DNA from 3 places in the Streptomyces sp. NPDC058240 genome. Region 2 is predicted to be linked to each of the others. Evidence: riboswitches for the same ligand, from Rfam matches in the RefSeq annotation. Region 2 holds a riboswitch; each other region holds the start of a gene.
The links. Region 2 has a riboswitch for thiamine pyrophosphate ahead of thiC (phosphomethylpyrimidine synthase ThiC). Riboswitches for the same ligand answer to the same signal wherever they lie in the genome.
Positions count from the first base shown of each region.

Region 1 (9,644 bases), on a different contig from region 2:
AGTTCGATCCCACGCTTGAGGCGGTCGATCGCCTCCACCTCGACCTGGCGGTCGGCCTGGAACATCTCGGTGACGGTCTGGCCCACCCGTACATGGAACAGTCGCTGGTAGTTGGGCAGTCCGTCGAGGAAGAGGATGCGGTCCGTGAGGATCTCGGCGTGCTTCATCTCGTCGAACGACTCGGAGCGGGTGTACTTCGCGAGCTTCGTCCAGCCGAAGTTGTCCTGCATCTTCGCGTGCAGGAAGTACTGATTGATGGCAGTCAATTCTGCGGTCAGCTGCTCGTTCAGGAACTCAAGGACCTCGGGGTCGCCCTGCATCGCAGAGGCTCCTTCCAACCGGTGAACTGGGCAAGTTGGCCGCATCCTGTCATCGCACCCGATGGGCGTCCAGTAAGTATAGGCTTACTGCGAGTTGTCCGGATTGCCCCCGCCCTGGTCGGGACCACCCCTGCCTGTCTGTCACCATGGAGTCATGGGTCAACCGGAAAGCCGGGAACAGCGCGCGTCGGAGCAGTCCGAGCTTCCGCCGGGACAGCGACTCCAGCGTGGTTGGCCGGTTACCCACTACGGGCCCGTGCCCAAGTTCAAGCCGGACCGCTGGGAGTTCCGGGTCTTCGGGGCCACTGCCGACGGCGAGAAGCACTGCTGGAACCACCAGGAGTTCTCGGTGCTGCCGTTCGCCTCGGTCGTCGCCGACCTGCACTGCGTCACGAAATTCAGCATGATCGGTGCCGAATGGGGCGGAGTCCTGGCCCGCACAGTACTGGAACTCGCGCCGCCCGCGCCGAACGTCACCCATGTGATGGTGTGGGCCGAGTACGGATTCAGCTCCAACCTGAGGCTCTCCGACTTCGCCTCGGACCGAACACTTTTCGCCACTCACAACGGCGGGGAACTGCTCACGGCCGAGCACGGGTTTCCGCTCCGCCTCGTCGTGCCGCATCTCTACGCCTGGAAGGGGCCCAAGTGGGTCCGGGGCGTCGAGTACATGACGGCCGACCGCCGCGGCTTCTGGGAGGAGCGCGGCTATCACAACATCGGTGACCCGTGGAGCGAGCAGCGGTACTCCTACCAGGAAGAGCCCGGGGACGGCCCCGAGCTCTGACCTGACGGCTCCGGGCCGGTCCGGCCCGTTCCTCAGTGGTGGTACTGGTGCACCACTGCGTGCCCCTTGCCCCGGCCGATCACCCACTTGTTGACCGGTGTGGTGACGACGAAGGCGACGGCGAGCGAGAGTACGAGCGCGCCCCAGAACAGCGCGTCGGAGAGAGTGGCGTCCATGGCGCCCGGCCACAGCGCGATCACGCCGTTGTCGATCAGCTCCATCACCGCGATGGACAGGGTGTCGGCGGCGAAAGCGACCCGCAGGGCGGTACGGAAGTCGACGCCCGCCTTCAGGATCGAGCGCAGGGTGAGCGTGTAGCCGAAGAAGAAGGCCAGGACGATGGCGAGCACCATCGTCGCCATGTTGCCCCAGCCGAGCGCCGTGCCGATCACCATGCCGAGGATCTCGCCGATGGCGCAGCCGGTGAGGCAGTGCAGCGTGGCCCGAGCGGCCATGGCCCAGTCCACCTTGCCGGGGTGATGGCCGGCGTGCCCGGCGTGCCCGGCGTGGTCGCCGTGGCCTGAGTGACCGGCGTGATCTGCATGATCTGCATGGCCCGAGTGGGTCGCCTGGTCCGCGTGGTGGCTGTACTGCCCCTGGTGTGTGTCGTGCTGCATGGCGATCCCCCAATGCGGAGTGGCGGTTCCTGCCGACAGCAGGAACCGTATACCCCCGTGGGGTATTCCTCAATGGGGAATCAGGTGTCGCGCAGCCCCTTCAGCCGGGCCACGTCCGCCGCGTGGCCTTCCTTGCCGCCCGGCGTCTCGATGATCAGCGGCACGCCCGCGGTCGCCGGATGCGAGAACAGCTCACGGAACGGTTCCTCGCCGATGTGTCCGGCGCCGATGTTCTCGTGCCGGTCCTTGTGGGCTCCCGCCACGTCCTTGGAGTCATTGGCATGGATCAGTTTCAGCCGGCCCTCGCCGACCGTCGCCACCAGCAGATCCAGCGTCTGCCGCATCCCCGCCGGGCCGGTCAGATCGTGGCCCGCCGCGTAGATGTGGCAGGTGTCGAGGCAGATGCCGAGCTTGGGGTGGGCGTCGAGGGCGTCGAAGTACGGGCCGAAGTCCCAGGTGCGCGAGCAGAGCGAGAACCCCTGCCCGGCGGTCGACTCCAGCAGTAGATACGGGTCGTCGTCATGCGTCAGCTCGTCCAGGAGCGGCCGCATGTGCGTGCGTACCTGCGCGAGGGCCTGCTCGCGCGGCCGGCCGCCGGTCGCCGATCCCGTGTGCACCACGACGCCCAGGGCGCCGATCTCGCGGGCGCGGCGCAGCGAGTGGCGCAGCGACTCCACGGACTTCTCGACGGTCGCCTCGGTGTGCGATCCGAAGTTGATCAGGTACGGGGCGTGGACGTACGCCGGTATGGATTCGGCGGCGCACTCGGCGCGGAACCGTTCGTCCTGGGCCGGGTTGCCGACGGGGGTCGCCCAGCCGCGCGGGTTGGCGACGAAGACCTGGACGGCCTCCGCCCCCATCCCTCGGGCGTAGGGGAGGCCGACCTTGGCGAGGCCGCCGGCCACCGGAACATGGCCGCCGACTGGGTTGCGCATGTGGATCTAGAGTCCCTTGGTCTTGATGGTGATGGTGCTGCCTTCGGGGGCCTGCTTGCCGCCGTCGACGGACTGGCTCGCGATGGTGTCGCTGAAGGACAGGAACGGGCGGTCGACCTTGACCTCGAAGCCCGCGTCCTTCAGTTCGCTCGTGGCTTCGTCGACGTCCTTGCCGGTGACATCGGGGACGTCGATCATGCGCGGCCCGTCGGAGACCGTGAGCTCGACGGTGTCGCCCTCGGCGGCCTCGGTGCCCTCGCCCGGCGACTGCCGGGCGATGTCGCCCGCGTCCTCGGCGGAATTGACCCGGTCGGGCAGCACCTTTGCCTTCAGCCCCTCCTCCTCCAGCGCGGCGGTGGCGTCCTCGACGGACAGCCCGGTGACATCGGGGACGTCCACCGGAGCGCCCTTGCTGACGAAGAGGGCGACCGCCGAGTCCGGGTGGCGCTCGGTGCCCACCACGGGGTCCGTACGGATCACGTCGCCCCGTGCCGTCTCCTCGCTGAATTCCTTGGTGACCATGCCGGGCACCAGACCGGCCTTCTTCAGCTCACGCCTGGCGTCGGCGAGCGAGAGGTCCTGGACGTCGGGCACCTTCACGATCTCGGGACCGCGCGAGACGACGAGCGTCACCGCGTCATTGCCCCTGACACGGGCGCCGGAATCCGGGTCGCTGCTGATGACCTTGCCGCGCTCCACCGTGTCGCTGTAGGCCCGCTCGACGCCCTTGAGGTCCAGACCGACGTCCGAGAGCCGCCGCTCGGCGTTCTTCTCGGTCTGGCCGAGCAGCGAGGGAACCCGGGTGAACTGCCCGGAGTTGATGTACCAGACACCGGTACCGATCCCCAGCGCCAGCAGTACGGCGACGACCGCGGCTATGACGGAGCGCCGTGGTCCGCGGCGCCGGTCCTGCGACGCGGTCCGCGGCGGCTCCGGCGGGGGCATTTCCAGCCGGCTGGTGTGGTGCGAGACGCCCTGGTCGGCCGGGAGCAGCCGCGGGATCACGCTGGTGCGGTCCTCGGCGGCGTCGTGCACCTCGGCGGTGGCCTGCGGCGGTACGGCGTCCAGCTGGGCGTCGGTGAGGCCGGAGCGGGCCTCACGGGTCTCGGCGAGCAGCGCCACCGCGTCGAACGGGCGGACCTCGGGGTCGCGGGCGGTGGCGCTCGCCACCAGGCCGTCGAGCTCGGCCGGAAGCCCCGGGACAGTGGCCGACGGCGGCGGGACGGCCTCGTTGAGGTGCTGGTAGATGACCTGGGCGGGGGTGTCGCCGCCGTGCGGCTTGGACCCGGTCAGTATTTCGTACAGGACGACGCCGCAGGCGTACACATCGGTGCGGGTGTCCGCCGTGCCGTTCTCTATCTGCTCGGGGGCGAGATAGGAGACCGTGCCCAGGACGGACCCGGTGGTGTTGGTGACGGTGCCCACCGCCCGTACGAGACCGAAGTCGGCGACCTTGACCCGGCCGTCGTCCCCTATCAGGACGTTCTCCGGCTTCATGTCGCGGTGCACGAAGCCCGCCCGGTGCGCCGCACCGAGGGCGGCGAGGACCGGCTCCAGGATGTCCAGTGCGGCCCTCGGCTGAAGCGCGCCGCGATCGCGCAGCACGTCGCGCAGGGTGCAGCCCGCGACGTACTCCATCGCCAGGTAGACGTACTGCCCCTGGGCGCCCTGGTCGAAGACCGCGACCACGTTGGGGTGCGCGAGCCGGGCCACGGACTTGGCCTCGCGGATGAAGCGCTCGACGAACGAGACGTCGGTCGCCAGCGCCGGGTGCATCACCTTGAGGGCGAGCACCCGGTCGAGCCGGGTGTCCACGGCCCGGTAGACCGTGGCCATGCCGCCCACGGCGATGCGGGCATCGACGCGGTAGCGGCCGTCGAGCAGCTGCCCGACAAGAGGGTCCTGGAGGGTCGTATCCACGCAGGCGAGTCTACGAGCCGCCACGGACACGGCCCACGGGCCGGGGCACTCCCGGGGCCGTACTGCAGCCGAGCCGTGACAGGAACATGCGCTGTCCGCCGTACCGGCGGCTCAGAAGGCCGGGCGCTCCGGGTCCAGCACCGCGCGCCCCTCCACCGGCGACGACGCCTCGGCGAAGTGGCGGCGCGGAATCCGGCCGGCCCGGTACGCCAGCCGCCCGCCCGCCACCGCGTGCCGCATCGCCGTGGCCATCAGCTCGGGCTCCTGGGCCCGGGTCACCGCGGACGCCAGCATCACCGCCGCGCACCCCAGCTCCATCGCGAGCGCCGCGTCGGAGGCCGTTCCGGCGCCCGCGTCGAGGATCACCGGCACCCGGGCCTGCTCGACGATCAGCCGGAAGTTGTGCGGATTGCGGATGCCGAGCCCGGAGCCGATGGGGGAGCCGAGCGGCATGACCGCCGCGCACCCCACGTCCTGGAGCCTGCGGGCCAGCACCGGGTCGTCATTGGTGTACGGCAGCACGGTGAAGCCGTCGTCCACCAGGATCTCCGCGGCGTCCAGCAGCTCGATCGGGTCGGGCAGCAGGGTCCGCTCGTCGGCCACCACCTCCAGCTTGATCCAGTCGGTGCCGAGCGCCTCGCGGGCCAGCCGGGCGGTCAGCACGGCCTCGCCCGCGGTGAAGCAGCCCGCAGTGTTGGGCAGGACGCGGATGGAGAGCCGCCGCAGGACGGAGAGCACCGAGCCCTGCACGGTCGGGTCGAGGCGGCGCATCGCGACGGTGGTCAGCTCGGTGCCGGACGCGGTCAGGGAGCGCTCCAGCACGTCGAGGCCGGCCGCCCCGCCCGTGCCCATGATCAGCCGGGAGCCGAACGTGGTGTCGCCGAGGGTGAAGAGGTCGTCCGACATGGTCAGCCTCCCTGGACCGCGGTCAGGACCTCGACGCGGTCCCCGTCGTGGAGTGCGGCGGCGGACCACTGGCCGCGCGGTACGACGGTCTCGTTGACGGCGGCCGCGACGCCGGAGCGCGCGGCGGTCAGGGTGGCGACCAGGATGTCCAGGGTGGTGCCCGCGGCGAGGAGCCGCACCTCTCCGTTCACGGACACGGACACGGAGTGGCGGGGTACGGGCTCGGCGGTCATGCGGGCTGCTCCTGACGTACGGGGGCGGCGGCGGACGGGAAACGGCGCGGGGTGAAGGGGCGGGCCGGCTCGGGCGGCTCGCCGCCGGTGAGGAGCTCCGCCATGACGTCACCGGTGATGGGGGTGAGCAGCACCCCGTTGCGGTGGTGGCCGGTGGCGAGATGGAGGCCGGGCAGGGTGGTGGGGCCGAGCAGCGGGGCGTTGTCGGGGGAGGCGGGGCGCAGGCCGGCCAGGGTCTCGGTGAGCGGCAGCTCGGTGATGCCGGGTACCAGCTCGTGGGCATCCCGCAGCAGCTCGTAGACGCCGCCCGCGGTGACGGTGGTGTCCCAGCCCAGCTCCTCGCTGGTGGCGCCGACGACCAGTTCGCCGTTCTCGCGCGGCACCAGATAGACATGGCTGCCCCGGACCACGGCCCGTACCGTCCGGCTCAGGAACGGTGCGTACGGGGCCGGCACGGTCAGCCGCAGCACCTGGCCCTTCACCGGCCGGACCGGCGGCACGACCTCGTCCGGCAGCCCCGCCAGGCGGCCGCTGAGGCTGCCCGCGGCGAGCACGACCTGGTCGGCCGCGAGCTCCGTGCCCCCGGCGAGCACCGCTCCGGTGGCCCGGTCGCCCACCACGCTCAGGCGCTCCACCCAGCCGCGGTGGAAGACCACCCCGGCCCGCTCGCAGGCGGTCAGCAGGGCGGCGGCCAGCCGGCGGGGATCGATCTGGTGGTCGCCGTCGACCCGCAGACCGCCGCGGACGCCCGGCGCGAGCATCGGCTCCAGCCGGCGGCACTCACGGCCGGTGAGCCACTCCGACTCCAGGCCCGAACGCCGCTGCAGGGCGTGCAGGTCCCGCAGATGGGCGCGGTCGTCGGAGTCCAGTGCTACGGCCAGGGTGCCGCAGGCGCGGAAGCCGGTCTCCTGCCCGCTCGCCGCCTCCAGCTCGGCCGCGAAGGCCGGATAGCGGGCGGCGGAGGCGACGTTGAGGCCCAGCAGGAGCTGTTCGCCGTAGTGGAGTTCGGTGACGGCGGCCAGCATGCCGGCCGCCACCCGGGCGGCCCCGCCACCCGGTTCGGGGTCGGCGACCGCGGTGCGCAGTCCGCGTTGCGCGGCCCGCCAGGCGGTCACCAGGCCGATGATCCCGCCCCCTATGACCAGGACATCGGATCCGTTTCCGTTCCGAGAAGAACGCATGGGCTTCCAGCCCCTCCCTTCGCCGGCATGACCCGGATCAGGTTCGTACGGTCGGAGGCCGCCCAGCCTCCCTCTCAGCCCGGTGCGTCCGGGCTCCCGCGAGTGTTTTACGTTGGCCACCCTAAACCCCGTCCCCCCGGCCCGGTAAGGGAGCAGCCGCCGTGGCCCGTTCGCTCGACGGACTCGTCCTGTCACCGGCGGCCGACCAGGCGCCCGGCCAGGTCGGCCCCCGGACCGGCGACACCCTCGACCTCCTCCCCGTGGGAGTCGCAGGAGGGCGGCGGGACGAGCGCGGTCGAAGAACGCACCCCTTTCCTGACGATCTATCAGGTGCTTAAGGTGTACGGGTGAGCGAGCAGCAGCAGTCGGAGCAGCCGGAACGGCGGGCGGGACGCCGCGTCGTCATCGTCGGTGCGGGCATGGCCGGGGTGCAGACCGCGGTGGCCCTGCGGGAGCAGGGCTTCAGCGGCCCCGTCACCCTGATCGGCGCCGAACCGCATCAGCCCTACGACCGGCCTCCGCTGTCCAAGGCGGTGCTCCTCGGCAAGGCCGAGGACTCCGCCTTCGACATCGACTTCGAGGCGCTGGAGATCGATCTGCGACTGGGTCGCGACGTCACCGGTGTGCGGCCCGCGGCGCATGAGCTGGACACCCCGTCGGGACCCGTTCCCTACGACGTCCTGGTGATCGCGACCGGTGCCGAACCGGTCGTCCTGCCCGGGTCCGAGGGCGTTCCCGGCGTCCATCTGCTGCGCACCCTCGACGACGCGGCACGACTGCGGCCGGTCCTCGACGAGCAGCACGGCGTCGTGGTCGTCGGCGCGGGCTGGATCGGCGCCGAGTTCGCCACCGCGGCCCGCGCCGCGGGCTGCGCGGTCACCGTCGTCGAGGCCGCCGACCGGCCCCTCGCGGGCGCGATGCCCGCGGAGGTCGCCGCCCCGATGGCCGCCTGGTACGCGGAGAGCGGCGCCGAACTCCTCACCGGAGCCCGGGTCGCCCGCATCGAGCCGGGCCGGGTGGTCCTCGCGGACGGCCGTACGGTCCCGGCCGGAGCGGTCGTCGTCGGAATCGGCGCCCGGCCCGCCACCGGCTGGCTGGCCGGCTCCGGCATCGCGCTCGGCCCCGACGGATCGGTGACCGCCGACGGGGCGCTGCGCACCTCGCTGCCCGATGTGTACGCGGTCGGCGACTGTGCCTCGTTCCCCTCCGCCCGGTACGGCGAACGCCTGCTCGTCCACCACTGGGACAACGCGCTCCAGGGCCCGCGCACCGCCGCCGCCAACATCATCGGGGCAGCCGCCGCCGACGGCCCGGCACCGATGACCTACGACCCCGTGCCGTACTTCTGGTCCGAGCAGTTCGACCGGTTCGTGCAGTACGCGGGCCACCACGGGAGCGCCGACACCCTGCTGTGGCGCGGCGATCCGGCCGAAGCCGCCTGGTCGGTGTGCTGGCTGCGCGAGGGCGTGCTGGTCGCGGTTCTCGCCGTCGGCCGGCCGCGCGATCTGGCGCAGGGGCGCAAGCTCATCGAGGCGGGGGCGCGGCTCGATCCGGCGCGGGCCGCCGACCCCTCTGTACCGCTGAAGTCGGCGATCCGTCAGTAGGCGTACGGAAAGCGGACGTTGGCGTCCGCTATGTGGGCTCCCCCTTGGACGGGGGCGGAAATTAGTGCACTGTGCATCTTTTGGATTGCTCATTTCACACTCTTCGAAGGATGCGCATGTTCCGGCACAGATGGGCCCGCGCGCTGCGCGGAATCTCCATGGCCTCGGCGTCGATCGCCCTCGTCGGAGGCGCACTCGCCGCCCCGGCGTACGCGGGCGCCACCCCCAAGCCCGGTTCCAACCCGGCTGTCGACTACCAGGACCCGATCGACGCACTGCCGCCGGTCTCCCGTCCGGACACCAAGAGCTGCTCGGTGACGGCCGTCGACCACGACTTCGGCTACACCCTCGGCGGACCGCCGTACACCACCACGCTGACCCCGCCCAAGCAGTGCAAGGGTCCGTGGAACAAGGTCGTCCTCGACTGGTCGGGCAGCGTGAAGGGGCGTCAGTACGACCGTCTCGCCGCAGTCTTCATCGGTGGCGCGGAGGTCTTCCGCACCAGCACCGCCGAGCCCGACGAGGACGGCATCAGCTGGCACGTCGCCAAGGACATCACCGACTTCGCGCCGCTCCTCAAGGACCCGCAGAAGCTGCAGGTCGAACTTGGCAATGTCGTCAACGAGACGTACACCGGTGTGTACAGGATCAAGCTGAAGATCACGTACTACCAGGCCGACAAGCGTCACCCGGCCGCCACCACGGCCGACCGCATCGTCCCGCTCGGTGACACCGGCTCCGACAACGCCCCCTGGATGAACGTCGGCAAGGGCGGCTCCACCCGCACCGAGGTCACCTTCCCGCGCAACCTGACCAAGGCGCGCCTGGAGGTCTACGCACGCGGTGGCGGCTGCGACGAGCAGTGGTTCGACGCGGTCCCCAGCGACCTGGCGGAAACCGCTCCCGACTACCTCTGCGGCGGCGGCCCCTACCGTGAGGTGCAGGTCGCGGTGGACGGACAGCCCGCCGGCCTCGCCCAGCCGTACCCCGTGGTGTACTCCGGCGGCATCGTGCCGACCCTGTGGCGCCCGATCCCGGCCATCGACCAGTTCAGGACCGAGGCGTACGACATCGACCTCACCCCCTTCGCGGGTCTGCTGGCCGACGGCAAGCCGCACGCCATCAGCATCACCCCGTACGG
Region 1 covers NZ_JBHVWT010000001.1:133,060-142,703, reverse strand. Annotated here, with positions in the region: gene bfr (bacterioferritin) at 1-320, opposite strand, end outside; gene ACFVX4_RS00640 (sulfite oxidase-like oxidoreductase) at 475-1,107, shown strand; gene ACFVX4_RS00635 (DUF4396 domain-containing protein) at 1,140-1,724, opposite strand; gene ACFVX4_RS00630 (deoxyribonuclease IV) at 1,805-2,659, opposite strand; gene pknB (Stk1 family PASTA domain-containing Ser/Thr kinase) at 2,666-4,579, opposite strand; gene ACFVX4_RS00620 (thiazole synthase) at 4,691-5,485, opposite strand; gene thiS (sulfur carrier protein ThiS) at 5,488-5,718, opposite strand; gene thiO (glycine oxidase ThiO) at 5,715-6,899, opposite strand; TPP riboswitch at 6,897-7,009, opposite strand; gene ACFVX4_RS00605 (NAD(P)/FAD-dependent oxidoreductase) at 7,247-8,503, shown strand; gene ACFVX4_RS00600 (peptide-N4-asparagine amidase) at 8,620-9,644, shown strand, end outside.
Region 1: another riboswitch for thiamine pyrophosphate. It lies ahead of thiO (glycine oxidase ThiO); the one in region 2 lies ahead of thiC (phosphomethylpyrimidine synthase ThiC).

Region 2 (9,644 bases):
TCGCCGTAATCACACCGGCACTTTGCCCTTTAAATCCGACTAATCACGGGAGGAACAGGACACGCTTGTGAACGCGTTCACATTCACAAGCATTATGGCGCACAGACTTTCGGGACGTTCGGGCGGGGTACCCCTCTTGGGACGTTCCGATCAATCTGCCCGAACCAGACGCCCGGGAGCACCGCGGACCCCGACAGCGAGAAGGCCCCGCACCTCGTCGAACGAGGTGCGGGGCCCGGTCCCCGAGTCGCGCGGCCTGCGCGACCGCCCTACAGCTCCTTGCGGTACGACTCCGCCACCCTCAGGAACAGGTCGTTCGCCTCGTCCTCCCCGATCGTGACCCGCACGCCCTCGCCCGCGAACGGCCTGACCACCACTCCGGCCCGCTCACATGCCGCGGCGAAGTCGGCGGTACGGTCCCCGAGCCGCAGCCAGACGAAATTCGCCTGGGAATCCGGCACGGTCCACCCCTGGCCGGCCAGTGCCCGCTGCACACGCTGGCGCTCGCACACCAACGAGCCCACCCGCCCCATGAGTTCGTCCTCGGCACGCAGCGAGGCGACCGCCGCGTCCTGCGCGAGCTGACTGACCCCGAAGGGCACCGCCGTCTTGCGCAGCGCGGCCGCCACCGGCTCGTGGGCCACGGCGAAACCGACCCGCAGACCCGCCAGGCCGTACGCCTTGGAGAAGGTCCGCAGCACCGCCACATTGGGCCGGTCCCGGTAGATCTCGATGCCGTCCGGCACCTCGACGTCACGGATGAACTCCCGGTACGCCTCGTCGAGCACCACGAGGACATCGCCCGGCACCCGGTCCAGGAACCGCTCCAGCGCGTCCCGGCGCACCACGGTGCCGGTCGGGTTGTTCGGGTTGCAGACGAAGATCATCCGGGTGCGGTCCGTGATCGCGTCCGCCATCGCGTCGAGGTCGTGCACGTCACTGTCGGTCAGCGGGACCTTCACCGAGGTCGCACCGCTGACCTGCGTGATGATCGGGTACGCCTCGAAGGAGCGCCAGGCGTAGATGACCTCGTCACCCGGGCCCGACGTGGCCTGGAGCAGTTGCTGCGCGACGCCGACCGAGCCGGTTCCGGTGGCGAGGTGCGAGAGGGGCACACCGAAACGCTCGGCCAGCTCGTTCATCAGGCCGGTACAGGCCATGTCCGGGTAGCGGTTGAAGTTCGCAGCCGCGGCCAGGGCGGACTCCATCACCCCGGGCAGCGGCGGATACGGGTTCTCGTTGGAGGACAGCTTGAACGCGACCGGTCCGCCGGCAGCGGCCGGCTTGCCCGGTACATAGGCGGGAACGCCGTCCAGCTCGGCGCGCAGCTTGGGGCTCGTCTCGCTCACCGCAGGTCCTCCTCGACCGTCTGTACACATCAATACTGCTCACCTTATGAGGATTGGGCGCTGCTGCGAATGGCCGGAGCGGTCCAATCGTCCGGTGCGACCAGGAATGGGGGGAGCGCCATCCGCTCCGGCGCGCGCCGGTGGCTCACTCCGTGGCGCGCATCCCTCGAAGAGGTGAGATGAGACCTCTTCGAGACATCGGCCATTTAGTAGGCCCATCGACTTCGACACATGACACACTACGGTCAAGTCCCTCAACATCCTTGCTTTGCAAGGCATTTGACCTTAAATGATCATGCAAAAACGTGCCTGTCAACGAGTGGATATGCGACCAGGCCAACCGCCCTTCCGAGCCCTACTATCGGCTCGCCATGACAGCAGCAGGGAAGCACCAGGTGAGCCGGACGGACACACCCCGGCGCGGCGGCCGGCAGGGACGAGCGGGAATCCGGGACGTGGCCGCCGCCGCCGGAGTCTCCATCACGACCGTCTCCGACGCGCTCAACGGCAAGGGCAGGCTCCCGGACGCCACCCGCCGCCATGTCCGCGAGGTCGCAGAGCGCCTGGGCTACCGCCCTTCCGCCGCGGCCCGAACCCTCCGTACCGGCAAGTCCGGCCTCATCGGCCTGACCGTGACGACCTACGGGGACGAACCCTTCACCTTCACCGAATTCGCGTACTTCGCGGAGATGGCCAGAGCGGCCACCTCCGCCGCGCTCGCCCGCGGCTACGCCCTCGTCATCCTGCCCGCCACCTCACGCCATGACGTCTGGTCGAACGTCGCCCTCGACGGCACGGTCGTGATCGACCCCTCCGACCAGGACCCGGTCGTCACGGAACTCGTACGCCAGGGACTGCCCGTCGTCTCGGACGGGCGCCCGGCCGGCACCCTCCCGGTCACCGCCTGGGTCGACAACGACCACCGGGCCGCCGTGCTCGATCTGCTCGACCATCTCGCCGCCGCCGGAGCCCGCCGCATCGGCCTGCTCACCGGCACCACCACCGACACGTACACCCGCCTCTCCACCACCGCGTACCTCCACTGGTGCGAGCGCGTGGGCCAGGACCCGGTGTACGAGTCGTACCCCGCCCACGACCCGTGTGCGGGCGCGGTGGCCGCCGATCGGCTGCTCGCCCGCCCGGACCGGCCCGACGCCGTCTACGGGCTCTTCGACCCCAACGGCACCGACCTGCTGGCGGCGGCCCGCCGGTACGGCCTGCGCGTCCCCGAGGACCTGCTGCTGGTCTGCTGCAGCGAATCCACCGTGTACGCGACGACCGAGCCCCCCATCACCACCCTCTCGCTCAAGCCGCGCAGGATCGGCACGGCGGTCGTCCAGCTCCTGATCGACGCGATCGAGGGCGTGACTCACGACGGACCGGTGGAGCAGGTCATACCGACCGAACTCATCGTGCGGACCTCCTCGCAACGCCGTCCACCCCGCACCACGGTCAGTGCGCCCCGCTCCCCGGCAGGGGATTGATCAGGCGATTTCGGACCAATCGGCCGGTGAACCCGACGTGCGTCCGGATTCACCACCCCTGGTGCGTCACAGAGCACGATCCGCATTCCTATGATGGGCGCACGACACCGCGGACCGCCCCGACCAGCAGGGCCCGTCAGGTGTACGGCGGCGCGACGGTGGTGGAGGGGTCGATGACACAGGGGGCCGGTCAGGAACCCGTGGTGCGGACTGCGACGTTGCGCGACTTCCGCGTACCGCCCTATGCCCAGAACCCGGTGCCGCCATCGGCACCGCACCCGGGCAATGCCGTCCCCGGCGGCGAGCCGCCGGAGGGGTACACCCCCACCGCGCGCGATCTTCCCGTGATCAACCGCGGTGACACCCTGCAGGTCGCGGCCGTCCCCGACCCCCGGCCCGTTCCGGACCAGGGCCTCGGGCCGCTGTACGTCGTCGGCGACGTCCACGGCTATCTGGACGAGCTCCACGCCGCCCTCGCCGAACAGGGCCTCATCGACGCCGACGGCAAATGGTCGGCGGGCAATGCCCGGCTCTGGTTCCTCGGCGACTTCACCGACCGGGGCCCCGACGGCATCGGGGTCATCGACCTCGTGATGCGCCTGTCCGCCGAGGCCGCCGCCGCCGGCGGCTACTGCAAGGCCCTGATGGGAAATCACGAACTGCTGCTCCTCGGCGCGAAGCGGTTCAGCGACACCCCGGTCAACTCCGGCGCGGGCACCGCCACTTTCCAGGCGGCCTGGCTGCTCAACGGCGGCCAGAAGAACGACATGGAGCGGCTCCAGGACGTCCACCTCCAGTGGATGTCCCGGCTCGACGCGATCGTCGAGGAGGACGGGCATCTGCTGATGCACTCCGACACGACGGCCTACCTCGAATACGGCACCACCATCGAGGACGTCAACGACACCGTGCACGCCATCCTCACGCGTAACGACGCCGATGAGTGCTGGGACCTCTTCCGGAAGCTCACCAAGCGGTTCGCCTTCCGTGACGAATCGGGTCCGCAGGCGGTCCGGGAGCTGATGTCGGCTTACGGCGGACAGCGCATCGTCCATGGTCACAGCCCCATTCCGTACCTCCTCGGAGAGGTCGGTTCGGAGGACGGCGAGGACGGCTCCGGCCCTGTGGTCGAAGGTCCGCACGTGTACGCGGACGGGCTCGCCATCGCCATGGACGGCGGAGTGACCATGGCCGGAAAGCTACTGGTCGTCCAACTGCCCCTGCATGACTGACGTTCTTCTGGGCAGACGCATCCACGAACCGACCACGCCGACCACTGGGCCTATTTCCGGAAACCCCCTGTCACCCCGTGCCGTGGGCGCTCTACCATCGGCGTATCAGTAGCAGGCTCTCCTCCGTTTCCGCCCAACTGCCCGTTCAGAGCGGGCATTCAGGCCCTACGGAGCATCGGGGGATGCACATGAACAGCGCTCCGCACCTGCTGGCCGAGGACCGCCCCGAGTACGAGCGGATCCTCGACGACGCACTGCGCCATGCCCATGAACGGCCGGATCTGGCCGCGGTCGGCGAGCGGCTCAACGCCGTGCAGCTGCGCACCATGGCGCTGGACGCCACGGAGCTGATCACCTCGACGGCCGCCACCGAGTACAAGCACTATGTGCAGGCCCGCGAGGAACTGCGCGGCCCCGCCGAAGAGGCGGACCAGGACACGGGCCCCGGGTCCGGCACCGCCCGTCCGCATCAGTCGGGCGTCGGCATAGGAGCAGTCGTCACGGTCCTGGCACCCGTGCTCGCCGGAACCGCCGCGTTCATATTCCTGCTGGCGGGCTACCTGCTGAGGCTGCTCGACCCGCCGCCGTCCTTCGCCTCCGCCATGGTCTCCGCGGGCTGGTTCTTCGCGGCGGTCACGGCCGCCGCCATCCTGGTCGCCGCCGCCGGGCTGCTCATCACCGCGCTGCGCAACGGATCGACGTCGCAGCCCGTCGAGGACCCCGAGGACGAATTGCCGGAGGACGTGGCACGGGCCAGAGAGGCGTGGCGCCACGCCCTGCTGGAGCGCGGCATACTGCCGTTCCTGCGGGACGCGCTCGCCGATCCCGAAGCCGCTCCCGCCTCCCGCAGACCGCTCCGTTCGGCGAACCGCATCCCGAAGATCGGCTACAGCAGGCCGGACTTCTCCAGCCCGGACGACGGCCCGGCGGGCCCCCGCCCGACGTTCACCTCACCGGACTTCACCAGCCCCGACTTCGGCGGCCCCGAGCACGAACTGGACTGACCGAGCCCGCATACCGGCCGGACGGCAGGAGCGGTCGCCCCGGAGACAGGAGTCTCCGGGGCGATACCTCGTCCCGGGTACGGTCAGTCCGCGATCGGCAGATAGACCCGGTTGCCGGCCGCCGCGAACTCCTTGGACTTCTCCGCCATGCCCGCCTCGATCTCCGTCTGCGAGCCGCCGTGCTCACGCCGGATGTCCTGGGAGATCTTCATCGAGCAGAACTTCGGACCGCACATCGAGCAGAAGTGCGCCGTCTTCGCCGGCTCGGCGGGCAGTGTCTCGTCGTGGAACTCCCGTGCGGTGTCCGGGTCGAGAGCCAGATTGAACTGGTCCTCCCAGCGGAACTCGAAACGGGCGTCGGAGAGCGCGTCGTCCCAGTCCTGCGCCCCCGGGTGCCCCTTGGCGAGGTCCGCCGCATGCGCCGCGATCTTGTAGGTGATGACGCCGGTCTTCACATCGTCCCGGTTGGGCAGGCCGAGGTGCTCCTTCGGCGTGACGTAGCAGAGCATCGCCGTCCCCCACCACGCGATCATCGCCGCGCCGATGCCCGAGGTGATGTGGTCGTACGCCGGAGCGACATCGGTGGTCAGCGGGCCGAGCGTGTAGAACGGCGCCTCCTCGCAGATCTCCTGCTGAAGGTCGATGTTCTCCTTGATCTTGTGCATCGGGACATGGCCCGGCCCCTCGATCATGGTCTGGACGCCGAACCGCTTGGCGACCGTGTTCAGCTCGCCGAGCGTGCGCAGTTCGGCGAACTGGGCCTCGTCATTGGCGTCGGCGATCGAGCCGGGACGCAGCCCGTCGCCCAGCGAGTACGTCACGTCGTAGGTCGCGAGGATCTCGCAGAGCTCCTCGAAGTGCTCGTACAGGAAGGACTCCTTGTGGTGCGCGAGGCACCACGCCGCCATGATCGAGCCGCCGCGGGAGACGATGCCGGTCTTGCGGCGGGCGGTCAGCGGTACGTACGGCAGGCGCACGCCGGCGTGGACCGTCATGTAGTCGACGCCCTGCTCGGCCTGTTCGATGACGGTGTCCTTGTAGATCTCCCACGTCAGTTCCTCCGCCCGGCCGTCGACCTTTTCGAGGGCCTGGTAGAGCGGAACCGTGCCGATCGGCACGGGGGAATTGCGCAGAACCCACTCACGGGTGGTGTGAATGTTGCGGCCGGTGGACAGATCCATGACGGTGTCGGCGCCCCAGCGCGTCGCCCACGTCATCTTCTCCACCTCCTCCTCGATGGAGGACGTCACCGCGGAGTTGCCGATGTTGGCATTGACCTTCACCAGGAACCGCTTGCCGATGATCATCGGCTCGATCTCGGGGTGGTTGACGTTGGACGGCAGCACGGCCCGGCCGGCCGCGATCTCCTCGCGCACCACCTCGGGCTCGACGCTCTCCCGGATGGCCACGTACTCCATCTCCGGGGTGATCTCGCCCCGGCGGGCGTACGCGAGCTGGGTCACCGGCTGCCTGTCCCGGCTGCGGCGCGGCAGGCGCGGGCGGCCGGGGAAGACCGCGTCGAGGTTGCGCAGTCCTTCCCCGGGCTCTCGGCTTCGCTCGAGCAGGGGAGACCCCATTCGCGGCGAGGTGTGCTTGAGCCCGTCGTCCTCGGGACGGGCGGGGCGGCCCGGATACTCCTCGGTGTCGCCGCGGGCGACGATCCAGCTCTCCCGCAGCGGTGCGAGCCCGCGGCGGACATCGGTCTCGACGGTGGGATCGGTGTACGGCCCCGACGTGTCGTACAGCGTCACGTCCTTGCCGTTGGTGAGGTGCACCTGACGGACCGGCACCCGGAGGTCCGGGCGCGAGCCCTGGACGTACCCCTTGTGCCAGCCGATGGACTTCCCGGCCTCGTCGCTCTGGTTCGAGGCAGGCGTGCGTGCGTCCGCTGTGGTCATGAGACCTACTCCCTACGCCGGCATTACCCGGTAACAGGTTCGGCGGTCGGCGCAGCCTGTCCCGTACGGACGTACGGATATCAGCGCCCTCTCAGCCCGGTGCTCCGAGCTCCCGCGTGTGCAAAGGTCCCTCCACGCTAGCGCCCCGTCCGGCGTAATGAACAGAGGGCCCGTCCCTTCTTGCGATGATCGGCTGGTGACGTCCCTCGATATCGACCACGAACCGCAGGGCCATCAGCACGGCCACTCGCACAGCCACGGCCCTGCCGCGCCCGTCTCCAAACATCTGCGCAAGGTCATCGCGGCCGTACTGATCCCGTTCGCCACCGCCGTCGTCGTCGGCCTGGTGGCGCTCTGGCCGGGTGGTGCGCCGCCGCACGAGCGGACCGGCGTCGGATTCGACCGGCAGACCCAGCAGGGAAAGGTGGTGAATGTCGACATGGTGGACTGCAAGGACGTGAACGTGGTCCAGACACCCGTCGGCGGGGATACCACACCGCCCTCGGGAAGCGGAAAGGGAGTGTGCAAGAAGTCCACGATCGAGGTGACGACCGGTCACGACAAGGGCCGGACCTTCACCGAGGTCGTCCCGCCCGACGCACCGCGTCAGTTGCGCGAGGGTCAGGGCGTGGTCGTGGCGTACGCCCCCGACGCGCCCCATGATCTGCAGTATTCGGTGACGGACGTGAACCGGAAGTTCCCGATGGCCCTGCTGGCCGGGATCTTCGCCCTGGTCGTGGTCGCGGTGGGCCGCATGCGCGGGGTGATGGCGCTGGTCGCGCTCGCCGTGTCCTTCGCCGTGCTGACCCTGTTCATCCTCCCGGCCATTCTCCAGGGCTCGAATCCGCTGCTCGTCGCGGTGGTCGGGGCCAGTGCGATCATGCTGATCGCGCTCTACATGTGTCACGGCCTGACCGCCCGCACCTCGGTCGCGGTGATCGGCACGCTGATCTCGCTGCTGCTGATCGGGCTGCTCGGATCGCTCTTCATCGGCTGGGCGAGCCTGACCGGCAACACCGACGACAACACCGGCCTCATCCACGGCCTGTACCCGCACATCGACATGAGCGGTCTGCTGCTGGCCGGTGTCATCATCGGTTCGCTCGGCGTCCTCGACGATGTGACCGTGACCCAGACATCGGCGGTCTGGGAACTGCACCAGGCGAACCCGACGTTGGGTGTGCGGGGCCTCTACCGGGCAGGCATCAGGATCGGACGCGACCACATCGCCTCGGTCGTCAATACGCTGGTGCTCGCCTACGCGGGCGCCGCACTGCCGTTGCTGCTGCTGTTCTCCATCGCGCAGAGCAGCGTGGGGACGCTGGCCAACAGCGAGCTGGTGGCGGAGGAGATCGTACGAACGCTGGTCGGCTCGATCGGACTGGTCGCCTCGGTGCCGGTGACGACGGTGCTCGCTGCGCTGGTCGTCTCCGCGGACCGCACAGGGCTCGGCGCGGAAGCCGGAGCTTCGGCACCCGTACGGGCCGGGAAAGGCCGTCGTCGTAGGACGAAGCCTTGAACGTCTCCGTCAGGTGAACAATTCACCCATTCGGCAGGTGCCGTGTTCGACCGGCGAACCGGTCGGCGGCGCCGTTCTTGTCAGCCGGCGTTCTGTTCCTCGGCAAGGATCCGGCCCAGGGCGTCCTCCAGGTTGCCCTCGAAGTCACCCAGCGTGCACTCCTGCCCGAGCGGCACAAGCTTGTCCGTCCGGTCGAGAAACGCCACAAGTGGTGCCGTACCGGCCCTGAAGAGGGCCCGGTCCTCGCCGACCTGGAGCCGGATATGTACGTCGGAAAGCCCCTCGGGCTCGGTGGGTCCGATGTGCACATCACCGTCACCACTGGGGCTGTTGAGGCCGTCGAGCAGCAGCTCACGGCCGAATGCCCAGGTGACGGGGGCGTCACCGGGCAGATGGAAGGTCATCCGGATCGCATACGGATCGCAGACCTCGTACCGGAGCTCCACCGGGATCCGGAAAGAGAGCTCCTCGGAAACGAGGAAGCTCATCATGACCTCAGCTTGAACCGACTCGCGCATCGTTCAACCCCGCAGTAGATGAATCTGGCCAGGAATGATCCCCCGTGGCCCTATTGACGCCATCGTGGTGCACGCGATAGCAGATCACAAGGAGTGATTTTTCAGATACTGATAGAGAACACGAACGAACGCAAGAGGTTGGCCACTTCGCCACGTAGTTGTTCGACTGCAGGGAGCAACCGACTTTCCTGCTCCAGGGGTACGGAAATCGCCATCGCGGCGGCGGTGAAACCGGCTGTGATCGGGATGGCCGCGCAGACCGTGCCCAGGGCGTACTCCTGCCGCTCGATGACAGGTTCCATCCGTTTCATCGAGCGCAGTCGTTCCAGGAGCGCCGCACGATCCTTCACCGAGTAACGGGTGAGCGGACGCACAGGGTGACGGTCCAGGTGGTCCTCGCGGGCCTTCTCGTCGAGTTGGCTCAGCAGACACTGGCCGATCGCGTGGGCATGCCCGGTCTCCCGGAAGGACGCCCACTCGTCGACGGCGGGGTTGGCGGGGGTGTCGGCGACCGCGATGAGTTCGATCTCGCCCTCGCGGTAGACGGCGCAGTACACCGGTGCGCCGATGATGTCGCGCCAGCGGCTCAGCGACTCGGCCATTCTGCCGCGGCGACTCTGCAGCGTCCCCTCGCCGACCA
Region 2 covers NZ_JBHVWT010000002.1:284,981-294,624, reverse strand. Annotated here, with positions in the region: gene hisC (histidinol-phosphate transaminase) at 270-1,349, opposite strand; gene ACFVX4_RS06590 (LacI family DNA-binding transcriptional regulator) at 1,721-2,833, shown strand; gene ACFVX4_RS06585 (metallophosphoesterase) at 3,007-4,065, shown strand; gene ACFVX4_RS06580 (hypothetical protein) at 4,248-5,069, shown strand; gene thiC (phosphomethylpyrimidine synthase ThiC) at 5,153-6,967, opposite strand; TPP riboswitch at 6,960-7,093, opposite strand; gene ACFVX4_RS06570 (YibE/F family protein) at 7,164-8,486, shown strand; gene ACFVX4_RS06565 (SsgA family sporulation/cell division regulator) at 8,567-9,004, opposite strand; gene ACFVX4_RS06560 (IclR family transcriptional regulator) at 9,106-9,644, opposite strand, start outside.

Region 3 (9,644 bases), on a different contig from region 2:
GCTCCAGCTGCGCGCGAAACTGGCCGACGCCGGACGCTGAGTCCCACGCGAGGCCGGTAGTGGCCATGGCCGCTTCGGTCATGGATCAGGGGTGTACGCGCCCTCTCGAACACCGGTCGCCGTACAGTGGACGCGTGCCCAGGATTCGAGCGGCCTCGGTGGCCGAGCACCGGACCATGCAGCGCGGCGCCCTCCTGGACGCCGCACGCTCCCTGCTGTCCGAGGGGGGTACGGAGGCATTGACCTTCCCCGCCCTCGCCGAACGCACGGGCCTCGCCCGGTCCTCCGTGTATGAGTACTTTCGCTCCCGCGCGGCCGTGGTCGAAGAGCTCTGCGCCGTCGACTTCCCGGTCTGGGCGGCCGAGGTCGAGAACGCCATGGAGCAGGCCACGACGCCCGAGGGCAAGATCGAGGCCTATGTACGCCGACAGCTCGACCTCGTCGGGGACCGCCGCCACCGCGCGGTCGTCGCCATCTCGGCGAGCGAACTGGACGCCGGGGCGCGCGAGAAGATCAGGGCCGCACACGGCGGGCTGATCGCCATGATCGTCGAGGCGCTCGGCGACCTCGGCCACGCACAGCCGAGGCTGGCGGCGATGCTGCTCCAGGGTTCGGTGGACGCCGCGGTGCGACGTATCGAACTGGCCGTGGCCGAGGAGCCGTCCGTGATCGCGGACACCGCCGTCACCATGATCCTCCGAGGCGTGCAGGGCGTACGGGACTGACGCGGTCGCCGCGTCGCGGCGACCGCGAGCAGAACGCCGGGGGCGGCGAGTCCGTCCCCGGTCCCCCCGGCCGAATTCGCGGGCTCGGGCACGCCGAACACCGGAAGCAGCCGGGACGGACCCCGCCGCAACAGCGGCGGCGGCAGCGACAGCGGATTCAGATACGTGTCACCACGCCGCAGTCCCCAGTGCAGACAGCCCGACGTGCAGTGGAAGGGCCCCGCCTCCACGATCGCCACCACCTGCCCCGCCGTCACCTTCTCGCCCTTCGCGACCAGCGCGCGCACCGGTTCGTACGTGGTCCGCAGCGGCGGATCGCCGCTGTCGGCCACCTCGATCGCCATCACCCCGCGCCCCGCCACACGCCCTGCGAACGAGATCTGTCCCGAGGCGGCGGCGAGCACCGCCGCCCCCGGCTCCGTGGCGAGGTCGACCCCGCGGTGGCCCCGCGCGTAGGGGCCGGCCGGGGGCTCCCATCCCCGTACGACCGCCGGCCGTCCCGCAAGCGGCCAGCCCCGGTCGCCCACCGACGTCGGCGTCGGCGCGGGAACGGGTCCGGGGGCCGGTGCTCCGGCCGTGGCGGCCGATGGGCCGCACAGCGCGGCCAGCAGGGCCACCACCGCCGCCACGAGCGCCCTCCGCACGCGAAGGGAAGCGGGCTCTGCCGGGTAGGCCGGGCAGGTCGGATCAGCCGGGTCGGTCGGGCCGGTCGGGCCGGTCGGGTAGGTCGGATCAGTTGTGCATTGCATGGCAGAACCGTCCCGCAGCCCACCCGGTCCGCAGGGATCATGAACCGGATCTGTGGACAGCCAACCGGTTGTGGACAGCGCCGTCACCCGGCACCCGGGCCGTCCCGTACACTTCCTATGGCGATCCGGGTCACCGGGTCGACTTCGCACGCCCCGCCACCTCCCTCTCTGCGGAGGGTGGCCGCGCTCCTCGGTCCCTCGTGGCACGGCGCGTCGGGGCGTCAGGCGCGACAGCAATCCTGCGGTCGCGACAACCGAGCACCTCAAGGAGTACGGCCATGGCCGTCGTCACGATGCGGGAGCTGCTGGAAAGCGGCGTCCACTTCGGTCACCAGACCCGTCGCTGGAACCCGAAGATGAAGCGCTTCATCTTCACCGAGCGCAACGGCATCTACATCATCGACCTGCTCCAGTCGCTGTCGTACATCGACCGCGCCTACGAGTTCGTCAAGGAGACCGTCGCCCACGGCGGCTCCATCATGTTCGTGGGTACGAAGAAGCAGGCCCAGGAGGCCATCGCCGAGCAGGCGACGCGCGTCGGCATGCCGTACGTCAACCAGCGTTGGCTCGGTGGCATGCTCACCAACTTCTCCACCGTCTACAAGCGCCTTCAGCGTCTGAAGGAGCTCGAGCTCATCGACTTCGAGGACGTGGCCGCCTCCGGCCTCACCAAGAAGGAGCTCCTGGTTCTCTCCCGCGAGAAGGCCAAGCTGGAGAAGACCCTCGGTGGTATCCGCGAGATGCAGAAGGTGCCGAGCGCCGTCTGGATCGTCGACACCAAGAAGGAGCACATCGCCGTCGGTGAGGCGCGCAAGCTCCACATCCCGGTCGTCGCGATCCTCGACACCAACTGCGACCCCGACGAGGTCGACTACAAGATTCCGGGCAACGACGACGCGATCCGCTCCGTCACCCTGCTCACCCGCGTGATCGCCGACGCCGTCGCCGAGGGCCTCATCGCCCGTTCCGGTGCCGCCACCGGTGACTCGAAGCCGGGCGAGAAGGCCGCCGGCGAGCCGCTCGCCGAGTGGGAGCGCGACCTGCTCGAGGGCGACAAGAAGGCCGACACCGAGGTGCAGACCTCCGCCGAGACCGAGAAGGTCGCGGACGCCGCCGAGACGCCGGCCGAGGCCGAGGCCGATGCCGCTGCCGAGGCCCCCGCTGCCGAGGCCGAGGCCGCTGTCGAGGCCCCGGCCGCGGACGCCGAGCAGGCCTGACACCCGTCACGGCTGATGACGGCGGGGGCCGGTGCCACAAGCACCGCCCCCGCCGTTCACCCGTAGATCTTTCAGACTTCGAGAGAGAAATACAGACTCATGGCGAACTACACCGCCGCTGACGTCAAGAAGCTCCGCGAGCTGACCGGCGCCGGCATGATGGACTGCAAGAAGGCGCTCGACGAGGCCGACGGCAACGTCGACAAGGCCGTCGAGGCGCTCCGTATCAAGGGTCAGAAGGGCGTCGCCAAGCGCGAGGGCCGTTCTGCCGAGAACGGTGCCGTCGTCTCCCTCATCTCCGAGGACAAGACCTCCGGCGTTCTGCTCGAGCTGAAGTGCGAGACGGACTTCGTCGCCAAGGGTGACAAGTTCCAGACCGTCGCCAACACGCTCGCCGCCCACGTCGCCGCGACCTCCCCGGCCGACCTGGCCGCGCTGCTCGCCTCCGAGATCGAGGCCGGCAAGACCGTCCAGGCGTACGTCGACGAGGCCAACGCCAACCTCGGCGAGAAGATCGTCCTGGACCGCTTCGCGCAGTTCACCGGCGGTTACGTGGCTGCGTACATGCACCGCACGATGCCCGACCTCCCGCCGCAGGTCGGTGTCCTGGTCGAGCTCGACAAGGAGAACGCCGAGGTCGCCAAGGACGTCGCGCAGCACATCGCCGCCTTCGCCCCGAAGTACCTCAACCGCGACGAGGTCCCGGCCGAGACGGTCGAGAACGAGCGTCGTGTCGCCGAGGCCACCTCTCGCGAGGAGGGCAAGCCCGAGGCCGCCCTTCCGAAGATCGTCGAGGGTCGCGTCAACGGCTTCTTCAAGGACGTCGTCGTCCTGGAGCAGGCCTTCGCCAAGGACAGCAAGAAGTCCGTCCAGAAGGTTCTGGACGAGGCCGGTGTCACCCTGAAGCGCTTCTCGCGCATCAAGGTCGGCATCTGAGTCCGTCCGCGAACAACGGTGGACCCCGATAGGGTCTAGTGCAGTCGTCGGCCGCACTCACGCCGTACGACCGCAGATCTGACGAGGAGGCCATTGCCGCTGAGGGACACCAGACCCACCGGCAATGGCCTTCTTCGTATGTGCACGAGGAGAATCTCCATGAACAAGGGCGCGGACGCCGCACAAGGTGACCACAAGCGCGACGACGGCAAGGTGGCCGGACGCTTCATGCTGAAGCTGTCCGGAGAGGCGTTCGCCGGCGGCGGGGGTCTCGGTGTCGACCCCGACGTCGTACACGCCATCGCCCGGGAAATCGCGGCGGTCGTCCGCGACGGCGCGGAAATCGCGATCGTCATCGGCGGCGGCAACTTCTTCCGCGGTGCCGAGCTCCAGCAGCGCGGCATGGACCGGGCCCGGTCCGACTACATGGGCATGCTCGGCACGGTCATGAACTGCCTGGCGCTCCAGGACTTCCTGGAGAAGGAAGGCATCGACTCGCGCGTCCAGACCGCCATCACCATGGGGCAGGTCGCGGAGCCGTACATCCCGCTGCGCGCCGTGCGCCACCTGGAGAAGGGCCGCGTCGTCATCTTCGGCGCCGGTATGGGGATGCCGTACTTCTCCACCGACACCACTGCCGCCCAGCGCGCCCTGGAGATCGACGCAGAGGGCCTTCTGATGGGCAAGAACGGGGTGGACGGGGTCTACGACTCCGACCCGAAGACCAACCCCGACGCGGTGAAGTTCGACGCGCTCGAGTACAGCGAGGTTCTCGCCCGTGATCTCAAGGTCGCCGACGCCACCGCCATCACGCTCTGCCGTGACAACGACCTGCCGATCCTCGTCTTCGAGCTGACCGCCACCGGCAATATCGCCCGCGCGGTCAATGGTGAGAAGATCGGCACGCTCGTGAGTGACCGGAGCACCCGGGCCTGAGGACCGGGGGACCTTCCCGGAGTACCGCGGGGAGGTCCGGGCCCCCGGGGAAACCCCCAGGACCGGCCCCGAAGGATGGACAACGGCCTGCCGGTCGGACACCGTGCAGGTGAGGACGCGACGCAGGACCCGCCGGGCTCGAGCACGACGGGCCCACTCAAGACACGCAGGAGCACGTGGTGATCGAAGAAACCCTCCTCGAGGCCGAGGAGAAGATGGAGAAGGCCGTCGTCGTCGCGAAAGAGGACTTCGCCGCGATCCGTACCGGCCGTGCGCACCCGGCGATGTTCAACAAGATCGTCGCCGACTACTACGGCGCGCTGACCCCGATCAACCAGCTCGCCTCGTTCTCGGTGCCCGAGCCGCGCATGGCCGTCGTGACGCCGTTCGACAAGACCGCGCTGCGCAACATCGAGCAGGCCATCCGCGACTCGGACCTCGGCGTCAACCCGAGCAACGACGGCAATATCATCCGGGTGACCTTCCCGGACCTCACCGAGGAGCGCCGCCGCGACTACATCAAGGTCGCCAAGGCGAAGGCCGAGGACTCCAAGATCTCCATCCGCGCCGTGCGCCGCAAGGCCAAGGAGACCCTCGACAAGCTGGTCAAGGACAAGGAGTCGGGCGAGGACGAGGTGCGTCGCGCCGAGAAGGAGCTCGACGACACCACCGCGAAGTACGTCGCGCAGGTCGACGAGCTGCTCAAGCACAAGGAAGCCGAGCTGCTCGAAGTCTGATGAACGACTCTTCCTGGGGCGCCCCGCAGGGAGCCGGCCATTGGGGTGCGCCCGAGATGCGGGCTGCTCCGGCGGGTCCTGCTTACGATGTGTATGACGCCCAGCAGACTCGGCCCATGCCCATCGTGCCGGACGTTCCCGACGCAGGTAGAGACGCTGACGACCGTGATGACCGGGACCAGGGGGCCGGACGCCTGAGCGGCGGCCCCCTGTTCCGTGACGAGAAGCCGCAGGAGCCCATGTCCACCGCGCCGCCGCCCCCGCAGAAGAAACGTGCGGGCCGTGATCTGCGAGCCGCCATAGGGGTCGGTGTGGGGCTCGGCGCCGTCATCGTCGCCTCGCTGTTCATCGTGAAGGCCGTCTTCGTCGGTGTGGTCGCCGTCGCCGTCGTCGTGGGACTGTGGGAGCTGACCTCCCGGCTCCAGGAGCGCAAGGGCATCAAGGCACCCCTCATCCCGCTGGCGGTGGGTGGCGCGGCGATGGTGGTCGCCGGTTACGCGCAGGGCGCCGAAGGCGCCTGGGCGGCGATGGCGCTGACCGCGCTGGCGGTGCTCGTCTGGCGGATGACCGAGCCGCCCGAGGGCTACCTCAAGGACGTCACGGCCGGTGTGTTCGCGGCGTTCTACGTACCGTTCCTCGCCACGTTCGTCGCCATGCTCCTGACCGCCGACGACGGGCCGCAGCGGGTGCTCACCTTCCTGCTGCTGACCGTGGTCAGTGACACGGGCGCGTACGCCGTCGGCTGGCGCTTCGGGAAGCACAAGCTCGCGCCGCGCATCAGCCCCGGAAAGACCCGGGAGGGCCTGTTCGGGGCCGTCGCCTTCGCGATGGTCGCCGGTGCGCTGTGCATGCAGTTCCTGATCGATGGCGGTTCCTGGTGGCAGGGGCTGCTGCTCGGGTTCGCGGTCGCGGCCACCGCCACCCTCGGCGACCTGGGCGAGTCGATGATCAAGCGGGACCTCGGGATCAAGGACATGGGCACGCTGCTGCCGGGGCACGGCGGCATCATGGACCGGCTGGACTCGCTGCTGCCGACCGCCCCGGTGGTTTGGCTGCTGCTGGTGCTGTTCGTCGGTTCCGGCTGAGGTCAGGCCCCTGACCTGGGATTTTACGAGTGAGGGCCCGCTGTCCACAGGACGGCGGGCCCTCACTGTTCTGTCTGCGACACTGGATGAACCATGCCTAAGCCAGGAGAACTCACTTTCGTCGCGCCCCGCGGAGCCAAGAAGCCGCCGCGGCACCTCGCCGACCTCACGCCCGCCGAGCGCAAGGAAGCCGTCGCCGCGATCGGCGAGAAGCCGTTCCGCGCCCAGCAGCTCTCGCAGCACTACTTCGCGCGGTACGCGCACGACCCGGCCGAGTGGACCAACATCCCGGCCGGATCGCGGGACAAGCTCGCCGAGGCGATGTTCCCCGACCTGATGTCGGTGGTCCGCCACATCAGCTGTGACGACGACACCACCCGCAAGACGCTCTGGAAGCTGCACGACGGGACGCTCGTCGAGTCCGTCCTGATGCGCTACCCGGAGCGGGTGACGATGTGCATCTCCTCGCAGGCGGGATGCGGGATGAACTGCCCGTTCTGCGCGACGGGGCAGGCCGGTCTCGACCGCAATCTGTCGACCGCCGAGATCGTCCACCAGATCGTCGACGGAATGCGGGCGCTGCGCGACGGGGAGGTCCCCGGAGGTCCGGCGCGGCTCTCCAACATCGTCTTCATGGGCATGGGCGAGCCGCTCGCCAACTACAACCGGGTGGTCGGCGCGATCCGCCGGCTGACCGACCCCGAGCCGGACGGGCTGGGGCTCTCGCAACGCGGGATCACCGTCTCCACCGTGGGCCTGGTGCCCGCAATGCTCCGCTTCGCGGACGAGGGCTTCAAGTGCCGTCTCGCCGTCTCGCTGCACGCGCCGGACGACGAGCTGCGCGACACCCTCGTTCCCGTGAACACGCGGTGGAAGGTGGGCGAGGTGCTGGACGCCGCATGGGAGTACGCGGAGAAGTCCGGTCGCCGCATCTCCATCGAGTACGCGCTGATCCGTGACATCAACGACCAGGCGTGGCGCGGTGACCGGCTCGGCCGGCTCCTCAAGGGCAAGCGGGTGCACGTCAACCTGATCCCGCTGAACCCCACGCCCGGTTCCAAGTGGACCGCCTCGCGCCCCGAGGACGAGAAGGCGTTCGTCGAGGCGATCGCGGCCCACGGGGTGCCGGTGACCGTGCGGGACACCCGGGGCCAGGAGATCGACGGGGCCTGCGGGCAGCTGGCGGCGGCCGAGCGCTGAGGCCACTCCCGGACAGGCGCCGAGGCCCGTGTAGCCTGGGCCTGAAATCAACTTCATATTCCGACAGGGGAGCGCCACAGCGCTGAGAGTGCGGCACCGAGGACAGGTCGGCCGCAGACCCTCTGAACCTCGCCCGGGTCATTCCGGGTAGGAAGTTCGGTCATCAACTCATGCTGTTGCGCCCTGCCCGCTTTTCGCGGGCGGGGCCGCGTCTCTTCCTGGCCAAAACCCAGGAGGAATCCACAATGAGCACCACGCGCAGGACCAGGCAGCTCGCGGCATCGGCCGTCGCCGCCGCACTCGGCGTCACCGCACTCGCCGGGTGCGGGAGTTCCGACGACTCGGCCTCCGGTTCCGGCGGCACGAAGGGCTCGGGCTCCAAGACCGTGACCCTCGTCAGCCATGACTCCTTCAACGCCTCCAAGGACGTACTGAAGGAGTTCACCAAGGAGACCGGCTACACCGTCAAGGTGCTGAAGAGCGGCGACGCGGGTGTCGCGCTCAACCAGGAGATCCTGACCAAGGGTTCCCCGCGCGGTGACGTGTTCTTCGGCGTCGACAACACGCTGCTCTCCCGCGCCCTCGACAGCGGGCTCTTCACGCCGTACGAGGCGAAGGGCATCGACCGGGTCGCGGCAGACACCCGGCTCGACGCGGACGGGCACCGGGTCACCCCGATCGACACCGGCGACATCTGCGTCAACTACGACAAGAAGTACTTCGCCGACAAGAAGCTCGCGCCGCCGCAGTCCTTCGACGACCTGGCGAAGCCCGCGTACAAGGACCTTCTCGTCACCGAGAACGCCGGGACCTCGTCGCCCGGCCTCGGCTTCCTCCTCGGCACCATCGCCACGTACGGAGAGAAGGGCTACCAGGACTACTGGAAGAAGCTGGAGAGCAACGGCGTCAAGGTCGTCGACGGCTGGGAGCAGGCGTACAACGAGGAGTTCTCCGGCTCCGCGGGCGGCAAGAAGGCCAAGGCCGACCGGCCGCTCGTCGTCTCGTACGCCTCCAGCCCGCCCGTCGAGGTGCTGTACGCGAAGCCGCAGCCGGCGAAGGCGCCGACCGGCGTCGCCACCGGGACCTGCTTCCGCCAGATCGAGTTCGCGGGCCTGCTGAAGGGCGCGAAGAACGAGGCGGGCGGCAAGGCCCTGCTGGACTTCCTGATCAGCAAGAGGTTCCAGGAGGACATGCCGCTCAACATGTTCGTGAACCCGGTCGCCAAGGACGCGAAGCTGCCGGAGCTCTTCACGAAGTTCGGCGCGACGGTGGACCGGCCGACGACCGTCGCCCCGGACCTGATCGCCAAGAACCGTGAGCAGTGGGTCCAGTCGTGGTCCTCGCTCGTAGTGAAGTAACGAAGAGTCCCGTACGCGGACCGGACGCGAGCGGGAACGACGAGGGCGGGAAGGCTCCTCGGGACCGGTCGGCGCACGCGCAGTCGGCCCGTGCGAAGGCCCGGCGCGGGAACGCGGTGCGGCTCGGCCTGATGGCCGTGCCCGTCGCGTTCTTCGCGCTGTTCTTCGCCTACCCGGTCGCCGCGATCGTCGGCCGCGGCCTGAAAGCCGACGGCGTCTGGCAGTTCGGCCGGATCGGCGAGGTGCTGACCCGGCCGGACATCCGCGACGTCCTCTGGTTCACCAGCTGGCAGGCGCTCGCCTCGACCGCGCTGACCCTGCTGATCGCGCTGCCCGGCGCCTATGTCTTCGCCCGCTTCGACTTCCCCGGCAAACAACTGCTGCGGGCGGTCGTCACGGTGCCGTTCGTCCTGCCGACCGTGGTCGTGGGGACGGCCTTCCTGGCGCTGCTGGGACGCGGTGGATTCCTCGACGAACTCTGGGGCGTACGGCTCGACACCACCGTCTGGGCGATTCTGCTCGCCCATGTCTTCTTCAACTACGCGGTGGTCGTACGGACGGTCGGCGGGCTGTGGGCCCAGCTCGACCCCCGGCAGGAGGAGGCCGCCAGGGTGCTGGGCGCGGGGCGATTCGCCGCCTGGCGGCGGGTCACCCTGCCGGCCCTCGCACCCGCGGTGGCCGCGGCCGCGCTGATGGTCTTC
Region 3 covers NZ_JBHVWT010000028.1:47,608-57,251, forward strand. Annotated here, with positions in the region: gene whiG (RNA polymerase sigma factor WhiG) at 1-40, shown strand, start outside; gene ACFVX4_RS30295 (TetR/AcrR family transcriptional regulator) at 159-725, shown strand; partial or broken gene ACFVX4_RS30300 (murein hydrolase activator EnvC family protein) at 806-1,474, opposite strand; gene rpsB (30S ribosomal protein S2) at 1,753-2,691, shown strand; gene tsf (translation elongation factor Ts) at 2,791-3,627, shown strand; gene pyrH (UMP kinase) at 3,787-4,563, shown strand; gene frr (ribosome recycling factor) at 4,743-5,300, shown strand; gene ACFVX4_RS30325 (phosphatidate cytidylyltransferase) at 5,300-6,385, shown strand; gene rlmN (23S rRNA (adenine(2503)-C(2))-methyltransferase RlmN) at 6,479-7,585, shown strand; TPP riboswitch at 7,641-7,757, shown strand; gene ACFVX4_RS30335 (thiamine ABC transporter substrate binding subunit) at 7,831-8,943, shown strand; gene ACFVX4_RS30340 (ABC transporter permease) at 9,075-9,644, shown strand, end outside.
Region 3: another riboswitch for thiamine pyrophosphate. It lies ahead of ACFVX4_RS30335 (thiamine ABC transporter substrate binding subunit); the one in region 2 lies ahead of thiC (phosphomethylpyrimidine synthase ThiC).